4 regions of the Sinorhizobium sp. Y406 genome follow, and region 3 is predicted to be linked to each of the others. Evidence: predicted binding sites of a transcription regulator. Region 3 holds the regulator's gene; each other region holds the start of a gene.
The links. Region 3 encodes LexA, which represses DNA repair genes until DNA is damaged. Its sites were predicted from a motif close to TGTTCNNNNTGTGTTCNG; they were not measured.
Positions count from the first base shown of each region.

Region 1: the regulator LexA is predicted to act here: its motif matches at 2,354-2,371, upstream of AC4P1R_RS09990 (ATP-dependent helicase).
Region 2: the regulator LexA is predicted to act here: its motif matches at 2,014-2,031, upstream of AC4P1R_RS14590 (ImuA family protein).
Region 4: the regulator LexA is predicted to act here: its motif matches at 2,375-2,392, upstream of dnaE (DNA polymerase III subunit alpha).

Region 1 is NZ_CM178974.1:2,072,153-2,077,075, reverse strand. Features, by position in the region: gene AC4P1R_RS09990 (ATP-dependent helicase) at 1-2,311, opposite strand, end outside; gene AC4P1R_RS09985 (carboxymuconolactone decarboxylase family protein) at 2,428-2,838, opposite strand; gene AC4P1R_RS09980 (cyclase family protein) at 2,854-3,675, opposite strand; gene AC4P1R_RS09975 (efflux RND transporter periplasmic adaptor subunit) at 3,970-4,923, shown strand, end outside.
Region 2 is NZ_CM178974.1:3,072,257-3,077,179, reverse strand. Features, by position in the region: gene AC4P1R_RS14595 (Y-family DNA polymerase) at 1-999, opposite strand, end outside; gene AC4P1R_RS14590 (ImuA family protein) at 1,040-1,993, opposite strand; gene AC4P1R_RS14585 (metallopeptidase family protein) at 2,162-2,596, shown strand; gene AC4P1R_RS14580 (redoxin family protein) at 2,811-3,488, shown strand; gene AC4P1R_RS14575 (DUF1737 domain-containing protein) at 3,567-3,773, opposite strand; gene AC4P1R_RS14570 (CoA ester lyase) at 3,770-4,675, opposite strand; gene AC4P1R_RS14565 (hypothetical protein) at 4,791-4,923, shown strand, end outside.
Region 3 is NZ_CM178974.1:1,340,004-1,344,926, forward strand. Features, by position in the region: tRNA gene AC4P1R_RS06470 (tRNA-Asn) at 107-181, opposite strand; gene AC4P1R_RS06475 (hypothetical protein) at 321-605, shown strand; gene AC4P1R_RS06480 (YrbL family protein) at 621-1,445, opposite strand; tRNA gene AC4P1R_RS06485 (tRNA-Cys) at 1,625-1,698, shown strand; gene lexA (transcriptional repressor LexA) at 2,357-3,067, opposite strand; gene AC4P1R_RS06495 (hypothetical protein) at 3,244-3,411, opposite strand; tRNA gene AC4P1R_RS06500 (tRNA-Ala) at 3,624-3,699, opposite strand; tRNA gene AC4P1R_RS06505 (tRNA-Ser) at 3,835-3,922, opposite strand; gene AC4P1R_RS06510 (septal ring lytic transglycosylase RlpA family protein) at 4,211-4,923, shown strand, end outside.
Region 4 is NZ_CM178974.1:963,779-968,701, forward strand. Features, by position in the region: gene AC4P1R_RS04590 (lipoprotein-releasing ABC transporter permease subunit) at 14-1,324, shown strand; gene AC4P1R_RS04595 (ABC transporter ATP-binding protein) at 1,342-2,028, shown strand; gene dnaE (DNA polymerase III subunit alpha) at 2,631-4,923, shown strand, end outside.

The sequences.
Region 1 (4,923 bases), 730 kb from region 3:
CGCGGGTGGCATCCGAGCGGTGCTGCTGGGCGCGCTTCCAGCCGGGTGTCTGGTAGCTGTTCTCGAAGGGATCGGCCTTGTCGAAGCGCGACTGGCCGTAGCCACCGCGGCCATAGCCACCATAGGAAGCTTCCTGCTCGGCCACTTCCACATGGTCGATCGGCAGTTCGTCGAGGAAGCGCGACGGCATGGTGGATTGCCAGAGCCCATGGATGCGGCGGTTCGAGACGAACCAGATATGGCAGCGGCGCTTGGCGCGGGTGATGCCGACATAGGCGAGGCGGCGTTCCTCCTCGAGGCCGGCGCGGCCGCCCTCGTCGAGCGCGCGCTGGTGCGGAAATAGCCCTTCCTCCCAGCCCGGCAGGAATACCGTGTCGAATTCCAGGCCCTTGGCCGAATGCAGCGTCATGATCGAGACGGCATCCATGTCCTCGTTCTGCTCGGCATCCATCACCAGCGCGACATGCTCCAGAAAGCCGCGCATCGACTCGAACGCCTCCATCGAGCGGATGAGTTCCTTCAGGTTTTCGAGGCGCCCGGGAGCTTCGGCCGACTTGTCCGCCTGCCACATCGCCGTATAGCCGCTCTCGTCGAGGATTTTCTCGGCAAGCTCCGTATGCAGGGTCGTCTCGAGCAGCGTCTGCCAGCGGCGGAAATCGGTGACGACGTCGAAGAGGGCCTTGCGCGCCTTCGGCTTCAGTTCGTCCGTCTCGATGATCTCGCTTGCGGCGGCGAGCATCGGAATGTCGCGGCTGCGCGCATAGTCGTGCAGCGTGCGCACGGTGGTTTCGCCAAGCCCACGCTTCGGCGTGTTGATGATGCGTTCGAAGGCGAGGTCGTCGGCCGGCTGGCAGACCAGGCGGAAATAGGCCATGGCATCGCGAATCTCGAGCCGCTCGTAGAAGCGCGGGCCGCCGATGACGCGATAGTTGAGGCCGAGGGTGACGAAGCGGTCTTCGAACTCGCGCATCTGGAACGAGGCGCGCACCAGGATCGCCATGTCGTTCAGATTGTGCTTGCCCCGCTGGAGCTGCTCGATCTCCTCGCCGACCGCGCGGGCCTCTTCCTCGGAGTCCCAGGCGGCGTGCACATGCACCTTCTCGTCGTCCGGATGGCTGCGCTCGGTGAATAGCGTCTTGCCCAGGCGGCCTTCATTGTGGGCTATCAGATGCGACGCGGCGCCGAGAATGTGCTCGGTCGAGCGGTAATTGCGCTCCAGCTTGATGACCTTGGCGCCGGGAAAGTCCTTTTCGAAGCGCAGGATGTTGTCGACCTCCGCCCCGCGCCAGCCATAGATCGACTGATCGTCGTCGCCGACGCAGCAGAGATTGATTTGTTGTATGGGTTTATTCGCGCTCACGCTGTCGCCGCTGCGCGGCTCGCTCCGCAGGGGCGCGCCATCAGGCGCGACGGCCGCTTGGCCTTGCCGGGCTCCGCCCGGATTTCCGGTGCCAGATCGCTCGGAAGACCGGGGCCGCTGCGCCAGGAGCCTGAGCCACATGTACTGCGCCGTATTGGTGTCCTGGTACTCGTCGACGAGGATGTAGCGGAACCTGTCGTGATACTCCTTGAGCACATCCGGATTGGCGCGGAACATCCGGATCGGATGCAGCAGCAGGTCGCCGAAATCGCAAGCGTTCAGCGTTAGAAGCCGGTTCTGGTAGGCGGCGTAGAGCTCGCGGCCCTTGCCGTTGGCAAAGGCGCGGGCGTCGCCCTCGGGGATATGCGAAGGGTCGAGGCCCTTGTTCTTCCAGCCGTCGATCATGCCCGCGAACTGCTTGGCCGGCCAGCGCTTGTCGTCGAGGCCTTCCGCCTGGATCAGCTGCTTGATGAGGCGCACCACGTCGTCGGTGTCAAGAATGGTGAAATCGGATCTCAAGCCCACCAGTTCGGCATGGCGGCGCAGGAGCTTGACGCCGATCGAGTGGAAGGTGCCGAGCCAGGGCATGCCCTCGACCGCATGGCCGACGAGCACGCCGATCCTCTCCTTCATCTCGCGCGCGGCCTTGTTGGTGAAGGTGACGGCGAGGATCTGCGATGGGTAGGCGCGGCCGGTGGAGAGGATATGGGCAATGCGGGTGGTCAGCACGCGCGTCTTGCCGGTGCCGGCACCCGCGAGCACCAATACGGGCCCTTCGAGGGTTTCGACGGCGTCCGCCTGCTCCGGATTGAGACCGGAAAGATAATCCGGACGCTTGGACCTGTCGCGGGCCGCCATGGCACGCGCCGCGATCCCGCCCGTGGCGGAGGCGGGTTTGCGCGGTGCCGGCTCCTCGTCGAAGAAGGGGATGTCGTCGAAACCTTTGCTCATGCGGCCCAATGTAGTGATTCGGGACCGAAAGGCCAGAAAGGATGTTCCTCTTTTATTCCGGGTTCTCTGCCGGGCTCAGCAAGACTGTGGAAAGACTAGCCTTTTCACCGCGCGCATCATTGTTCGCCCCTGGCGTCGAAGGCCGGATCGACCGGCACCTGCAGCGCGGTCGCGAGCTGATTGGTCTTGGCGGCAAGCGCGATCACCATGAGAAGATCGGCGTGCTGCGCGTCCGTCATGCCCTTCGCCTTGGCTGACGCAGTATGGGAATGGATGCAATAGCCGCAGCCATTGGTGACGGAAACGGCGATGTAAAGCATCTCCTTGACCAGCGGGTCGAGAGCCGAGGGCGTCGCCATCACCGCCTTCACCTCTGCCCAGGTGCGCTCCAGCAAGTCCGGGTCGAAGGCAAGCCAGTGCCACATATTGTTGATGAAATTCGATTTGCGCGTTGCGCGGATGTCGTCGAATACCGCCCTGACGCGCGGATCGGCTTCGGGATCGGGTGGCGGCGCGACGGTGCTCATGCGGTAATCCTCCGATCAGACGAGTGCGAAGACGCGTGCCGGACCGCCGGTGCCGCCGCGGTGCTTCGGGGCGCCGAGGACGAGGGTGGCGCCCTTCGCCGGCATCTTGTCGAGATTGGCGGCAGCCTCGAGTCCCCAGCGGCCCTCGGGAAGCCAGGCGTGGTGTGTGGCAAAATCCGGTGAAATCCCATGGTCGAGCGAAAGCGTGTCGACTGCGATGCCGGCGGCCTGCGTTTCCTCCAGCAGGAATTTGGCGGTCTCGACGTGGAATCCGGGGAAGTGCAGTTTACCTGCGGAATCCGCATTGCGGAATTTGTCCGTGCCGACATGATCGGCCCAGCCGGACAGCATCGCGACACAGGCGTTATCCGGGATCTCGCCATTGGCAGCGATCCAGGACTTGATGTCCTCCGGTGTCACCTGGGCATCCGGATCCGCCGCGGCCTTTTTTCGGATGTCGACGACGCAGAGCGGCACGACGAGCTTTTCGACGGGCAGTTCGGCAACGGATAGCCCGTCGGCCGAGAAATGCAGCGGCGCATCCACATGGGTTCCTGTGTGCTCGTTGACGCGCAGCTCGAACAGGTTGAATTTGTGTTCGGCGAAGCTGAACTTCTGCTCGCGGAAAAATTGCTGCTGACCGAAAAAGGTCGGGAACTCCTCGTGAAGCTCATGCGTAAGATCCGTGACGCTGGCGTGGCCTTCGGCAAGCGCCGGCGGCGCGGCCCCAATGCTTGCGGCGGCAATCCCAGCCGTGCCGACCGCTGCCGCGCGGAAGAAGTCTCGCCGCGAAAGCATCCGCTCCTTTACCGATTGAATGACGCATGCATCGCACATTGCCCCTGCTCCCCTGTTTGAGCGTTGAAAACCTGATTGGAGATGCCGCAGTCCGAGCAGCAGGATAGCTAAGCCGTGGCTGCTGTAAACAATGGTTTTCCAGGGTGGCCAATGTCTTTTCCGGTTGCGGAAAGCGCCATCATGCGGCCAACAAATTCTGCTTTCATTACAATTGCGTAATGATGGCGTTCCGAGATTGCCCGCGGGCGGGCGAACAATCATACTCGCGACAACTCGGAACGTTCCTCCCGGTGCGCGCCGCGCCGCCGCGTGCACCTCAAGTCGGAGACATGGATGCGCTTTTGGAAGCAACTGGCGGTCAGCCTCGTCGTTCTCGTCGTCGGGGGCGCCGCCTGGATACGCTTTGCCCCCGGTGCCGGGGAAACGCTGGCGGCGATCGGCGTTTCACATCCTCTCCTCGATGCGCTATCGCGCTCGCAAGGCGGCGAGGGAAGGGGCGGCGAGGGAAGGGGCGGCGAGGGCAATCGCGGGCGCGGCCAGGGCGGACGCGGTGGCGCGGGCGGGGCGGCGCTGGTGGTGGTCAAGCCCGCTGAGACCGCAGTCGTCAACAATAGGCTGAACGTCATAGGCAGCGGCGAAGCAATCCAATCCGTCACGGTGACGCCGACGGCAACGGGCAACCTCACAGAAATTCTCGTCCGGTCCGGCGACCGGATCGAGGCGGGCCAGGTGATCGCGCGGCTCGACAGGGACGATCAGACGATCGCCGCCGAGCAGGCCCGGCTGGCCCGCGACAGCGCCCGGGAAAAGGTCGAGCGCTATCGCAATCTCGGCAGCGCCCGCGTCGTCACGGCGGTCGAGGTGCGCGACGCGGAGATCGCGCTGCAGGCGGCCGAACTGGCGCTGAACACGGCGGAACTCGATCTCAAGCGGCGCGACATCGTTGCCCCGTCGAAGGGGATAGTCGGTATCATCACGGTCAATGTTGGCGATTACGTCACCACTTCGACGCCGATTGCCGTCGTCGACGACCGCTCCGAGATCCTCGTTGACTTCTGGGTGCCGGAACGTTTCGCCAGCAGGATCTACGTCGGCCAGCCGGTGACCGCGAACGCGATCGCCCAGCCCGGCCGTTCGCTCGACGGCGCCATTCATGCGATCGACAACCGCCTCGACCAGACGAGCCGCACGCTTCGCGTGCGGGCGCGGATCGAAAATCCCGACGACATGCTGCGCGCCGGAATGTCCTTCTCGGTCACCATGGCTTTCGATGGCGATCGCTATCCG
Region 2 (4,923 bases), 1.7 Mb from region 3:
GGGCCCGAAGCGGGCGGAAACCTTGTCGACGAAGGCGGCAAGCGGCTGGCTTTCATCGGGGACGCCGGAAAAATCCTGCTGGGCGGGATCGAGCCTCTCGCTCCTGAGCACGGCAAGCCGGAGGATTTCGAAGCCGTATCCGGCATCGAGATCGTCATGGATCGCCTGCAGCCGCTCGCGAAAGAGTGCTGCGATCCGCCCGGCGTCATTCAAGGCAACGGCGGCGTGGGCCTGAACGCGGAATACCCGACCATCGACACGGAACAGCAGGAGCTCGAACAGCCGCCCGCCTTCGCCCTGCCGCTCGAGAGAGGCGCGGACGTCCTTGGCGAGATGCCGGGTCAGTTCGAGAATATACGCCTCGTCCTGCAGCGGCTCGGCAAAGCGGCGCTCGGCGGAAAAGCTCGGCACCGGCAGGCGCGGTGAGAGCGGCTCGTCCACCCGGCCCCTTGCCTGATCGAGCCTGAGGAGAAGTTGGGCACCGAAGCGGCGGGCAAGCGGCGCGCGCGGCGCCTTGAGAAGATCGCTGATCTCTCTCAGCCCGACGCGTTCGAGTGCGGCGGCGGTTTCCGCCGGCAGGCGGAGCGCCGCGACCGGCAGGGGCGCCAGGATCCGATCGGCCTCCTCGGGGCCGATGACCGCGTCATGGCCATGGCGGGACGCCGCCCAGGAGAGGCCGGCGGAAGAAGAAATGGTCGCGCGCGCCTCAACCCCGAGCGCAAAAAGCCGGGAGAGCACATCGCTGACCAGCGCCTTTTCGCCGCCGAAGAGATGCGCGCAGCCGGTGATGTCGAGGAACAGGCCATCCTTGCCGTCGAGCGCGACAAGCGGCGTATAGCGGTCGCACCAGTCGGCAAGCCCTTCCAGAAAGGCCTGGTCGGCCGCCGGGTCGGCGGCGATCACGTCGAGCGCCGGGCACATGGCGCGCGCCTCCGCCGCCCCCTGGCCGCGCTTCAGGCCGATCCGCTCCGCAAGCGTATCGAGCGCGACGAGGCGCATGGCATTGTCGATCTTCGCGGCGAAAACGACGGGCGGGTGATCAGGACGCCCGCGCGAAAGCCAGGAGGCGCCCCAGCGGCTCCGCGCGACGCGATCGGCCGGCAGATGCGGAAAGTGGATCGCCAGGATTCTCTGGCGGGTCGTTTGCCTGAAGAGCGGCGCTTCGGCGCTCATTGAGGGGAGAGAAGCGGCGGTCATGGGCGTTCCATTCGAGAAAGATGTCGTGAGGGGCAGACGCCCTGTTTTTTTCGACAAGGAGGTGAAAGCTTGGATGGCCGACGCTGCCGCAAAGCATCGAGCCATCGGGGAGGGGACGTTCGCCGGCCGGCGCCGGCTTGATCTGGAAGCGGAAAAAGGCGCTGCTCGCCTCCTCTTGCCCCGCCTGCCGGAAGAGAAGAAGCGGAACCTGGCCGGCCCGCGCCTTGACGTGCAGGCGCCGGCTCTCGCTCAAGGCGAGAGAGGCGGGATTGCCGCGGATTTCCAGCACGATCGTGGCGAAGACCGGCACCGAAAGCGCCGCCTCGGCGATCCAGAGCGCATCCTTGACCTTGCCCGCGGACACGAAGAGGAGCCGTTCCGCATCAAGCCCGTAGCTCCTCAGTCCGGGGGCATAAGGATTGCCGGCCTCGCGCGCAGCAAGCGTCTGGCTGATCCACAGGACCGGGGCGAGATGCCCCTTTTCCCTTCTCCGCTGCTGGTAGAGAACGGCAAGCGCCATGACGAAGCCGGCCGCCGCGCCTGCATCGCGGGTTTCGGCATTGCGGATTTCCACCAGGCCCTCGAGCGGCAACCCGCCTTTGAGCACATCGTCGAGCGAGGCAATTCCAAGGGGCATGACCTGGCGGTCCGGCGCGCTCTCCCTGCCGCGGCGAAAGCCGCCGCGATCGGCATCCCGGATCGCCGGCACGACAGCGGACGAGCAGCCGTTCTCAATCCGTGCTATGCTTTCACGAAGGGAAAGAATGGTTTGCCGTTGCACGGCGTTCTCGGCCATGACGGTCAACTCCGATCATATGTTCACGTTATGTTCTTATGGATTCCAGAGCTTGCGAAAAGAGTCAACCGTCATGATGTAAGAATTTATTCCTTGCCTCGTCCGGGTGGAATTCAACACTCGAAAAACAAAGGCGAAACCGCTATATGAGGGCGACAAGGAGTGCCCATGGCCCGCATAGACCAGACCGAAGATTGGCGGGAACGCCACGCACCGACGCTTACGACATTCGAACAGCTTGCGTTTGAAGCCTACATCCATCTGCCGGAGGAATTCCGCAAGCTGACGACGGATCTCACCATCGAAGTTGCCGATTTCCCGAGCGACGACGTCTTCGAAGACATGGCGCTGGAGACGCCTTTCGACCTGCTCGGCCTCTTCGAAGGCCGCGGCATCGGCGAACGCTTCACGCTCGAAACCGGCGAACTGCCGAACCGGATCATTCTCTACCGTCGCCCGATCCTCGATTATTGGGCGGAAAACGACGAAACGCTGGGCGACATCATCACCCATGTGCTGATCCACGAGATCGGCCACCATTTCGGCCTGTCCGACGACGACATGGAGCGGATCGAGGCGAGCGTCGAACATCTGGGCGGCTAGCGCATCGGCCCGAAAATCGTACCCGATTTTCGGAAAGCTCAATGCGCCGATTCAAAGAGTTACAGCGACCTTTGCGCGTCTGAAAAGACGCGCATTTCACCGCGGCAGGGATCGCAGCTGTTTACGCTTGCCCGTCGGCGACCGGACCATTTTCGCCTCGATTCTGAGCCATACTGCCTCTTCTTGGCTGGTCCTTCGGGCGAGGAGGTCGACCATGTCTGAGCACTATCCAGACCATCCGCTACAGCCGGGCGACCAGGCCCCCAACATCGTGCTGGACGCGATATCCCGCGAGGGGAGGATCGCGCTTGATGATTTTCGCGGTCGAAGCCCCGTGTTGATCGGGTTGTTTCGAGGGCTGCTTTGTCCGTTCTGCCGACGCCATGTGGCGGCGATGGCCCGGCTCAACCCGGCCCTTAGCGAGAAAGGCGTCGCCTCGCTGGCGGTGGTCAACACCCCGGTGGAACGCGCACGCCTCTATTTCCGCTACCAGCCTATACCCGGCCTGCTCGCCGCATCCGACACCGAGCGCGCTTCGCACCGCGTCTTCGGCTTGCCTCTCATCGAGTTTACGGAAAATGAGACCAACTGGCCGCAGAGGGTCGGAATGGACGCGGTCTCGGCGATGCGGGTCGATTGGCCGGGGGAGTTGCCCGAACCGATGAATCCGGCGAGCGGCGGCGATCTTCTCAGCAGCAAGGACGGGTATGAAGTCACGGAAGCCGATGAGCAGGTGCGGATACCCGGTCATATGCAGCTTGTCGGCCATTTCCTGCTCGACCGCGACGGCGTGGTACGCTGGAGTTTCACCGAAGTCGAAGAGGATGGCCGAAACGTATGCCGGGCGTTGAATCCCGAAGAACTGATGTCGGCCGCTTCCCAACTCGCATGACACGGCGACAAGTCGTCGTCGGCCGCCGCGCGTTCTCGATTGACCTCTCGCTACAGGGAGACGATCGCGACGTTGCGCTCACTCTTCCGAGAGCTTGACGTCCGGATGGTAATCCTTGCCCGACACTTCCTTCACCACCGCCTGGCCGCACTGCATATGCTGGGTGTCGGCGTTGAAGGCATAGGTCGGATTGCCGTGGAGCTCCCATCCCTGGTTCAGCGCCGCCGTCACCTTATGGCAGAAAGAGGCGTCGTCGGGGCCGGTGAGAAAGCGATAGAGTTTCACGATCTTGCCTTTCGTGTTTCGATGATATCCGCCTTGGCGGCGAGTTTCTGCGCTTCGTCCAGATGCAGCCGCTCGACCATGCGGCCGTTGAGACTGATCACGCCTTTGCCGGAATTTTCCGGAAGGGCAAAGGCGGCGATGATCGCGCGCGCCTCCGCGAGCGCTGCGTCATCGATGCCGAAGGCGTCGTTGGCGAAAGCAATCTGGGCCGGGTGGATCAGCATCTTGCCGTCGTAGCCCATGTCGCGTCCCTGCCGGCACTCGGTTTCGAAACCTTGCGCATCGCGGAAGTCGTTGAAGACCGCATCGACGGCATCGAGACCGCTGCCGCGGGCGGCAAGGAGGATCTGCATCAGCCAGGACAGGAGATAGGGGCGGCCCGGGAGGTCGGCGACGCCGGTCGCCTTTCTCATATCATTCAGGCCGACGACGAGGCAGTCGAGCCGGTCGGCGCGCGTGCGCCCGGTCTCGGCGATCGCCGGCGCATTGATCACGCCGCGCGGCGTCTCGATCATCGCCCAGAGCCTCACGCTTTCCGGTGCGTCGTTTTCCGCGAGCCAGTCGAGAGCGGCCTGAATGTCGGCGGGGACTTCGACCTTGGGCAGGAGGACCGCATCGGCACTGACGGCGAGTGCGGCGGCAAGATCCAGTTCGTTGAAACCCGCCTCCGTCCGGTTGATGCGGATGACCGTTTCGATCTCAGGCCGGTCCTCGGAAAGATGTCGTACCAGCGCGTCGCGCGCCTCTCTCTTGCGCTCGGGCGCCACGGCATCCTCGAGATCGAAGATGACGGCATCGGCGGTCAGAACCTTGACCTTGGCGAGCGCACGGGGGTTGTCCGCCGGAACGGAGAGCACGGAGCGGCGCAGCCGCACGGGATGGTGGTCGGTCGGTCTCGTCATAGGCGTCGTTGTGCCCCCCTTTGCGCTTTCGCGCAAGCCGGCGCTCTTGCAGCTCTCCTGCGCCCCTTGCAAGCGCGCGGGCGCACACCCACATGCGTGACAGAAAGGTAGTCCTATGCGCAGCATCCGCTCTGTTCTTTTCATGACCGCGGCCATCGTCCTCTCGCTGGCCGCTCTCGTCTTCACCGCTTCCCTCGCGCTGGCGCTTGCCGGCATCGCCGCCGCGATCGCGATCGGCAGCGCGATCG
Region 3 (4,923 bases):
CACAGAGGACGCTGTAAATCATTGGATCTGCGCATCGATTTTCGGCCGATGCGCTAGCAAACGAAAAGAGCCACTCCGGCCTTCGCCGCGAATGGCTCTTCGAAACTGGCTCCCCGGGCCGGATTCGAACCGGCGACCTATCGATTAACAGTCGAGTGCTCTACCGCTGAGCTACCAGGGATCATCTGCGCCGCAGAAGTGAGGCTGCTAATACAAATGCTTTTTCGATTTGCCAAGCGATTTTTCAAAAAAAATTGAAAGCGCCGCTTGCTCGGCTGTGGAGAAAGCACCAATTCTGGGAAAGTCGCAGGAAGGAAGCAATGGCGAAGAAGAAGCATTTCGGTATCGATCCGAAAACGCGGGAAATCATTCTCGGTACATGGCGCGTCGGCCTGCCCGACTCGCCGGCCCTCAGGGTGACAATTGGGCTTCTGCTCATTGCTGGCGGTGTTCTCGGCTTCCTGCCGGTCCTCGGCTTCTGGATGATACCGCTCGGGCTGCTGGTGCTGTCGCACGACATACCGGTTGTGCGTCGCGCACGCCGACGACTCGCCGTGTGGTGGGCCCGCTGGCGCGGCAACACCGAGAAAACGTCGGGGAAGTAGAATTGCGATCTCGGGCTAGCTGGCCCGTGAAACGTTGAGTGCGTCCGGAACGCCCTCGACCGCGTGAAGTCTGCGCTTCGGCCGTAGATACGGCTCTAGGACCGTGTGGACGTGCCCCTCGTTGGGCAGCGCCGCCGGATCGTTCAAGGTTCTGGCGAGTTTGAGAAACAGCTTCTCACGCATTTGCCGCAGTCTGAAGCCGTTGGCCCTGCGGCTGAGAGCGAAAATGCGCAACGGGCTTTTTTCACCGGTCCCGTCGATGCACATCAGTTCCTCAAAACAGCGACGGTCCGTCACTACGAAGTTGCCGGCATTGCAATCCATCAGCACGATGTGAAGCCGGCGACAGCGCTCGAAAAGTTCGTCAATCATCGCCAGGTGCCTGGCCGTCAACCGCCCCGCCAGCGCCAGGTCGCGCAAGGTTGGGGCCAACTGTCCGTTTGCCATAGTGATCTTCTCGACCACGAGACCGAGGCCGTGTTCGGTCTGAACGAAGCCCAGCACTCCGGGGATGGGGAGATCGGCTGTGTCGGACAGGGTGAACTTTCGGGCCTGTTCGATAAACTCGTCGACTTCGCGTCGAAATGTCCGGTAGGCACCGAACCGCTTGAAGCGATCGATGAAGCGCAGCATCCGCGTCGATTGGCGCTCGCCGCTGTTGCCCCTGATTCTGAGAACCTTGACCAGAATATTCGGGTAGAGGTCATGCTCGAAAACACACCGCTGGTGCCCGCCTGCACATTGGTGCCAGTCGGAAAGGGAGATCTTGCCGTCGAACATGTCCTCGCCCATTAAGTGTGAAAGTTTTGTGACAAAACAGGGCCGGTTGAGGAAAATCAAGGAAAATCCTACCTTATGGGTGAGTTTATTGCGATCGAACTGGGAGGCTGGGCATTCCAGTGTCCAACCTCCTTTTACGATGGGCCGAGACGAGGGGTGCGTTTTTCGGAAATTGCCTCTTGCGGTTCATCTCGAATGATTCTAAACGCTCGCCACGACTTGATATTTCTTGTCGATGAGGCCTCGTGGCGGAGTGGTGACGCAGAGGACTGCAAATCCTTGTACCCCGGTTCAATTCCGGGCGAGGCCTCCAAATTCCCCTGATGATCCGGCTGGTGGCACCGATGTGCGCCGGCAAATTTCTTGGCAAGTGATCTTCAGCCGCTGCGGCAACGGCCGCTTGCCTGCAGAATGTCGATTCCGGCCTGACCGGGCCGCCGCTTCACCACCGCCTGATCGTCGGAGCGCGTTGGTCAGGCGGAATCGCCCGCCGCATGGTCAAGCGATACCGCGAGCGTGGCCGCGAGAACGGTGTGCACGCAATCCGATCCAGCAAGACTCCATAGGCAGCGCTTTGGAGGAACTTTCATCGGACCCATGGATCGCGTCGAGATCGCAACAAGGAGGAGAGTCCATGGGCAAACCCAGGACCGCAGATCCGACCGGCCAAGCCATGCCGTCTCCCACATGAAAGCCGAACCCGAGGGAGATTGAGCTGGGCCCGAAACCGATACGATAACCGGGGAGAATACCCGTGGCGCCGACCGTCCACCTGCGGACGGCTCTACGCCCATGCGGGGATGCGGGGAGGCAGCCAGACGAAAGTACTCGGCGCTGGTCGGCCGCAACGTCCAGCGGAACGTCTACCGCCCAAGGCTTCGGACGATAACTGTTGCCCACTCGATCACGCACTGTGCGCTAATACCCATGCATCGGCCAAACGAAACGGCTCCGATCACCGGGGCGATGGGCTAGTGATACCGCCGTATCAGCCCGACCAGTTTGCCCTGGATTTTCACCCGGTCCGGTCCGAATATCCGGGTCTCATAGGCCGGGTTCGCCGCTTCGAGCGCAATCGACGCACCCTTCCGGCGGAATCGCTTCAGGGTCGCTTCTTCGTCATCGATCAGTGCCACGACGATATCGCCCGGACTGGCCGTGCTCGCGTTGCGGATGATCACGGTGTCGCCATCGAGGATGCCGGCCTCGATCATCGAATCGCCCTTGATTTCCAGTGCGTAATGTTCACCGTTGCCGATCATGTCGAGCGGAACGGAAACCTCGTGCGTATTGTTCTGGATCGCAGAAATTGGGACGCCGGCGGCGATGCGCCCCATCACGGGAACCGCAATCGAGGACGTCTCTGCGGGTGGCGCCTCGACCCTGGGCGCGGCAGATGGCTTGCCCAGGCTGCCCTCGATGACGCTCGGCGAAAAGCCGCGCCTTGGCTGCGCCGGTGTCGTATAGGCTTCCGGCAGCTTGATGACTTCAAGTGCGCGTGCCCGATTGGGAAGCCGGCGAATGAAGCCCCGCTCCTCGAGCGCAGTGATCAACCGGTGGATGCCCGACTTCGACGCAAGATCGAGCGCGTCTTTCATTTCATCGAAGGACGGCGGGACTCCCGACTCTTTCATTCGTTCATGAATGAAGAGAAGCAATTCCTGTTGCTTGCGGGTCAGCATGGCGCGTCACTCCAGAATCGCGAAACAAATCAAGAACAGACACTATCCGTTCCATTTGTGTTCCGCAAGTGCCTAACATTCCGTGAATATTGCCATGCTGAATTGGGCGGCGTCGCTTTGCCGGGGCCGACAAGCCATTGGGCTGTCGGGCGATGGAGCGTTGATGTGGCGCCCGATCAATAGGCGAGGCGCAGACCCCCGGGACTGAGAACGTCGAAGTCAGGCTCAGGGTAGGGGCCGTACCACTGCGCGTAGGTCGTGTTGCCCGTAGCGCCGGTGGTGGCGCATCCCCAAAGTGACAGGAGCGCCAATGCTGCAACCGCCATCAGAGTTTTAGAGGACATGATTTTCTCCACTCGCGGGAGTTGCCGACACGAAAAGATGCAGACCCCAACTGTCCCTCAATTCGCCAGCGATGGCAAGGAAACCTTGGTGGCCGAAACCAGCATTTTGTGTTCCCGGTAAACGACTTGGCGCAATGCGCCTCGGCGAAGAAACCTGCCGCCGCCGCCGGGCAGATCGGGCATCACGGCTCCGGGCTGGACAAAGAGAAGAATGGTGGAGTCGAAGGGAGTCGAACCCTCGACCTCCGCAGTGCGATTGCGGCGCTCTCCCAACTGAGCTACGACCCCGGCAGGCCTGGACTATATAGAAGAATTCCACGGCGCGCGCCAGCCCGCTCGGCTGAATTGGCCGAACGTGCTCGAGACGTCGGCAGACAGTCGAGTCCGAATGGGAGCAGGTGCCGGGTCGGACAAAGTTCACGCTGGCGGATGGGGTGGGATTCGAACCCACGGACGGTTGCCCGTCGCCGGTTTTCAAGACCGGTGCCTTAAACCGCTCGGCCACCCATCCGGGCAGCGCGTTATTGCGCGAAGTGCGGTTCGTTGCAAGATTTAAGCTCGCCGCCCGCACGAATTTCTTCGGCCTCTGCCGCTTGGTACTGCGCATCTCCGTCGGTCTGGTGTTTACGTTTTGTAAACCATAACGAGAAAAACCCGGCGCGATCTCGCCTTGAAATTCGTATTTTTGCCTTGTTGTTGTCATCATTACACGATTGTCCCTTTCCGGGACGTCGAAAGATCCGCGGGGGTGAAATGCGGATCGTTCGGGCACGAATTTTGCGAATGACCTTGGGGACAGATGATATCTCGTAGAAAAGCGGCATGCCTTGCGAGGGGATTGCGCCTCGCTGCAATTCCACTGCTTTGCGCAGCACTAGCGGCCTGCGGTTCGACGTCCAGCGTCAAGAAGAGCAAGTCGAGAAGCAAGGAATATTTCGCCGAATCGGTCTACGGGGTCAAAGCAAGTCCGCGAGTGGCCAACGGGCGCAACATTCCGAAGGGCGGCGGGCGATTCCAGGTCGGCAATGCCTATCAGGTCAAGGGCAAGTGGTATCAGCCGAAGGAGGAGCCGGGCTACAACAAGACCGGCATGGCCTCCTGGTACGGCTCGGCCTTTCATGGTCGGCTGACGGCGAATGGCGAGGTCTACGACAAGTATCACCTCTCCGCGGCGCATCCCACGTTCCCTTTGCCGAGCTATGCTCGCGTGACCAATCTCGAGAACGGCAGCTCCGTCATTGTGCGTGTGAACGATCGCGGGCCCTATGAATTCGGCCGGATCATCGATGTCTCCTCGAAGACCGCCGACCTGCTCGATATCAAGCGCAAGGGAAGTGCCCAGGTACGCGTGCAATATGTCGGCCGAGCCCCGCTCGAGGGCAACGACATGCCTTATCTTATGGCGTCTTACGTTACCAAGGGCGATCGCGGCCCTCGCATCGCGCCGGAAGGGCAGATCGCGACGGGGGTCATGGTGGCTTCGAACGAACCGCTGCGCGATCAGGCACAGGA
Region 4 (4,923 bases), 380 kb from region 3:
AAAGGGATCGAATATGACCGCGGCGACGGAAGAGCAAGCAAAGGCAGCCGCCCCGGCGGGCGTGTCTTCCAGCCGTCCCTTCTCCGCCTTCGAGCGCATGGTGGCCTGGCGCTACCTGCGCTCGCGGCGGAAGGAAGCCTTCATCTCGGTCATCGCCGGCTTTTCCTTCGTCGGCATCATGCTTGGCGTGGCGACGCTGATCATCGTGATGGCGGTGATGAACGGTTTCCGCACCGAACTCATCTCGCGCATTCTCGGCATGAACGGCCATGTCATCGTGCAGCCGCTCGATGGTCCGCTCACCAATTATGCCGATCTTGCGGCGCGGTTCTCCGCCATTCCGGGCGTGACCATGGCGATCCCGACGGTTGAAGGCCAGGTGCTTGCCCAGGGCGTCGGCGACGCTTCGACGGGTGCGCTGGTTCGCGGCGTGAGGGCGGACGATCTTTCGAAGTTGAAGTCGATATCGAACCATATTGTTTCCGGCGATCTCGTCGGTTTCGCGTCGGGCAGCGGCATCGCCATCGGATCGCGCATGGCTGACCAGTTGGGCGTTAGCGTCGGTGGCACGGTCACGCTGACCTCGCCGAACGGCGACGTGACTCCGCTCGGGATGAACCCGCGCATCAAAGCCTATACCGTTTCGGCGATATTCGAGATCGGCATGTCAGAATATGATGCGACGATCATCTTCATGCCGCTCGAGGAAGCGCAGCTCTATTTCAATGCGGAAGGGCTCGTTCAATCGATCGAGCTCTTCGTCGAGCATCCCGATGCCGTCGACGACCTGCGCCAGCCGATCGAGGAGGCCGCCGGCCGGCAGGTCTTCATCACCGATTGGCGGGATCGCAACAAGACCTTCTTCTCCGCGCTCGCCGTCGAGCGCAACGTGATGTTCATGATCCTGACGCTGATCGTTCTGGTTGCGGCGTTGAACATCGTCTCGGGTCTGATCATGCTGGTCAAGGACAAGGGCAGCGACATCGCCATCCTGCGCACCATGGGCGCGACTTCGGGCTCGGTCATGCGGATCTTCTTCATGACCGGCGCCGCGATCGGCGTAGCCGGGACGGTGGCCGGCGTCGCGCTTGGCGTGGTCGTCTGCCTGAACATCGAATCGATCCGCCAGTTCTTCTCCTGGCTGTCCGGCGCCACACTCTTCGATCCGGAGCTCTATTTCCTGAGCCAATTGCCGGCAGACATGAATGCCGACGAAACCATCGCCGTCGTCGTCATGGCGCTGGCGCTCTCCTTCCTTGCGACGATCTTTCCGGCCTGGCGCGCCTCGCGCCTCGATCCGGTGCAGGCCCTGCGGTACGAATAACAAGGACAACAACCGGAATGAATGCGCGCGTGGCACTGCATCTCTCGGCCGTCGAGCGGCACTATGGCGAGGGCGATACCTTCCTGCCGATCCTCAAGGGCGTCGACCTGATCTTGCGGCGCGGTGAGACCGTGGCACTGGTTGCGCCATCCGGCACAGGGAAGTCGACGCTCCTGCACATTGCGGGGCTTCTCGAACATCCGGACGGCGGCGATGTCATCGTGAATGGCAAGGCTTGCAATGGCCTTAGCGACGATCGGCGCACCGCGATCCGCCGCAACGAGATCGGCTTCGTCTACCAGTTCCACCATCTCCTGCCGGAATTCTCGGCGCTGGAGAACATCATGATGCCGCAGCTGATCGCCGGCCTTCCGAAGGCGGAGGCGGCGGAGCGGGCAAGTGCGCTACTCGACTATATGCGCATCGGGCATCGCGCTTCCCACCGCCCGGCGGAGCTTTCCGGCGGCGAGCAGCAGCGCGTCGCGATTGCGCGCGCGGTCGCCAATGCGCCGCTCATTCTGCTGGCTGACGAGCCGACCGGCAATCTCGATCCCGAGACGGCCGGCTATGTGTTCGAGGCGTTGGAGGCGCTGGCCCGCCAGTCCGGTCTTGCGGCGCTGATCGCCACGCACAATCATGAACTTGCCTCGCTCATGGATCGCCGCGTCACGATCGAGGACGGCAAGATCGTCGAACTGGAATAGCGACTACAGCGCCGCGCGTCCTTTCAGACGCGCAAAGCTCGCTGTAACTCTTGGATCTGCGCATCGAGCTTTCCGAAAGTCGGGTGCGACGCCGCGCGCCAGCCGGGCAAACATTCCGCTTCGCTTGAGCCAACAGAATTGTTTCCATTTAACCCGGAAAGGCTCTAGGCGCATGCGGTGCCGCCGAAACATTTCCGGATATGGTTGTCTTTGGTGTGATCGAGCGGCTTCGCTCTGGAGAGATTGCCTCCGGACCTGGAATGACTTGCACGCCGTCCGGTTGCGTTAACCATAGCCGATGAATAGCGGGCGTTTCATTCGTCCTTGCTTGACTATCGAACAAAAAAAGAACAAAAAGGGAACAATAGCGAAAAGGAGCCATGTTATGACAGATTTCGTTCGTGATCTTGCTGCCTTTGCATCGATGACGCTCTTCATCGCGAGCGTTTCGATGATCGCGCTGGGCATGTGATTCCCTCTTCCCTGGATCGCACATCAGCGGAATGGCCGGTTTAAAAAGGTCCCCGGCCCCGCTGCAAGGCTGGACAGCCGGGACCGGAAACGGGATATGCTCCGCACCGGACAGGAATCGGAGTGCGACAATGGTAAATGGCGAAGGCACTGGGCAGGACATCACGGGCGCAAAGAACCCCCAATTCGTCCATCTGCGTGTGCACTCCGCTTATTCGCTGCTCGAGGGGGCGCTGCCGCTCAAGAAGATTATCGGCAAGGCGGTTGGCGATGACCAGCCGGCAATCGGAATAGCCGACACCAACAACTTGTTTGCGGCGCTGGAATTCTCGCAGAAGGCGGCAGACGACGGATTACAGCCGATCATCGGCTGCCAGCTCTCCATCGATATGGAGGACGAGGATGGCGAGCGGCGGGGGCATCCACATCAACTCGCGAAGCTGCCTACAATCGTCCTTATCGCCGCAACCGACGCCGGCTACGCGCGGCTCGTCGATCTCGTCAGCCGCGCCTATCTCGAAGGCGAAGGGCATCAGGCGGCGCGGATCACGCGTTCATGGCTTGCGGAGGGTGGAACGGAAGGGCTGATCGCCTTGACGGGTGCTGCCGGTGGTCCCGTCGATCTGGCGCTCAAGGCCGGCTCGCAGCCGCTTGCGGAGGCACGGCTGAAAGTGCTGCTCGCGCTTTTCGGCGATCGCTTCTATGTCGAGGTGCAACGGCAGGGCAATTACGATCGGCGTCACGAGAGCCGCATGGTGGAGCTTGCCTATTGCCACGACGTTCCGCTTGTCGCGACCAATGAGGCCTTCTTTCCTTCACCCGCCGACTACGACGCCCATGATGCCCTGATGGCGGTCGCCCATAATGCCGTCGTCTCGGATGACAGCCGTTTCCGGCTGACGCCGGATCATTATCTGAAAAGCCGCAAGGAAATGGCGACGCTCTTCGCCGATCTACCGGAGGCGCTGGAACATACGGTCGAGATCGCGCGACGCTGTTCATTCATGCTCAATACACGCAAACCGATTCTGCCGCGCTTTACCGGCGGCTCGGACGATCCGGAGGAAGCCGAACGCGCGGAAGCGGCGGAGTTGCGCCGGCAGGCGGAGGAGGGGCTGGATTTCCGTTTGGCCAAGCTCGGTATGGCGCCCGGCTATAGGGAAGAGGATTACCGCGAGCGGCTGGCCTTCGAGCTCAGCGTCATCGAGCGCATGAAGTTTCCGGGCTACTTCCTGATCGTTGCGGACTTCATCAAATGGGCCAAGGAGCATGACATTCCGGTTGGCCCCGGCCGTGGCTCCGGCGCCGGCTCGCTGGTCGCCTATGCGCTGACGATTACCGATGTCGATCCGATGCGCTTTTCGTTGCTGTTCGAACGCTTCCTCAATCCCGAGCGCGTGTCGATGCCGGACTTCGACATCGACTTTTGCCAGGACCGGCGCGAAGAGGTCATCCGCTACGTCCAGCGCAAATATGGACGCGAGCAGGTGGCACAGATCATCACATTCGGTTCGCTGCAGGCGCGAGCGGCGCTGCGTGACGTCGGGCGGGTGCTGGAAATGCCTTACGGGCAGGTCGACAAGATCTGCAAGCTCGTACCGAACAACCCCGCCAATCCGACGCCGCTTTCGAAGGCGATCGAGGAGGAGCCGCGCCTGCAGGAGGAGGCGGAGAAGGAGCCGGTCGTCGCCCGCCTTCTCGACATCGCGCAAAAGATCGAGGGTCTCTATCGTCACGCCTCGACCCATGCGGCCGGTATCGTTATCGGCGATCGGCCGCTGTCGCAGCTCGTGCCGATGTACCGCGATCCGCGTTCGGACATGCCGGTCACTCAGTTCAACATGAAATGGGTTGAGCAGGCCGGTCTCGTAAAATTCGACTTTCTCGGGCTCAAGACGCTGACGGTGCTGAAGACAGCCGTCGACTTCGTCGCCAAGCGCGGCATCGAGGTTGATCTTGCGAGCATCCCGATCGACGATCCGAAGACTTACGAAATTCTCTCCCGCGGCGAAACGGTCGGCGTCTTTCAGGTGGAAAGCGCCGGCATGCGCAAGGCGCTGATCGGCATGCGCCCGGACTGCATCGAGGACATCATTGCACTCGTCGCGCTCTACCGCCCCGGGCCGATGGAGAACATCCCGGTCTACAATGCCCGCAAGCATGGCGAGGAGGAGATCGAATCGATTCATCCGAAGATCGATTACCTGCTCAAGGAGACCCAGGGCGTTATCGTCTATCAGGAGCAGGTGATGCAGATCGCCCAGGTGCTTTCGGGTTATTCGCTCGGCGAGGCGGACCTGCTGCGCCGCGCCATGGGCAAGAAGATCAAGGAGGAGATGGACAAGCAGCGCGCCCGCTTCGTCGAAGGCGCCGTTCAGAACGGCGTCTCCAAACCGCAGGCGGATCTGATCTTCGACCTGCTTG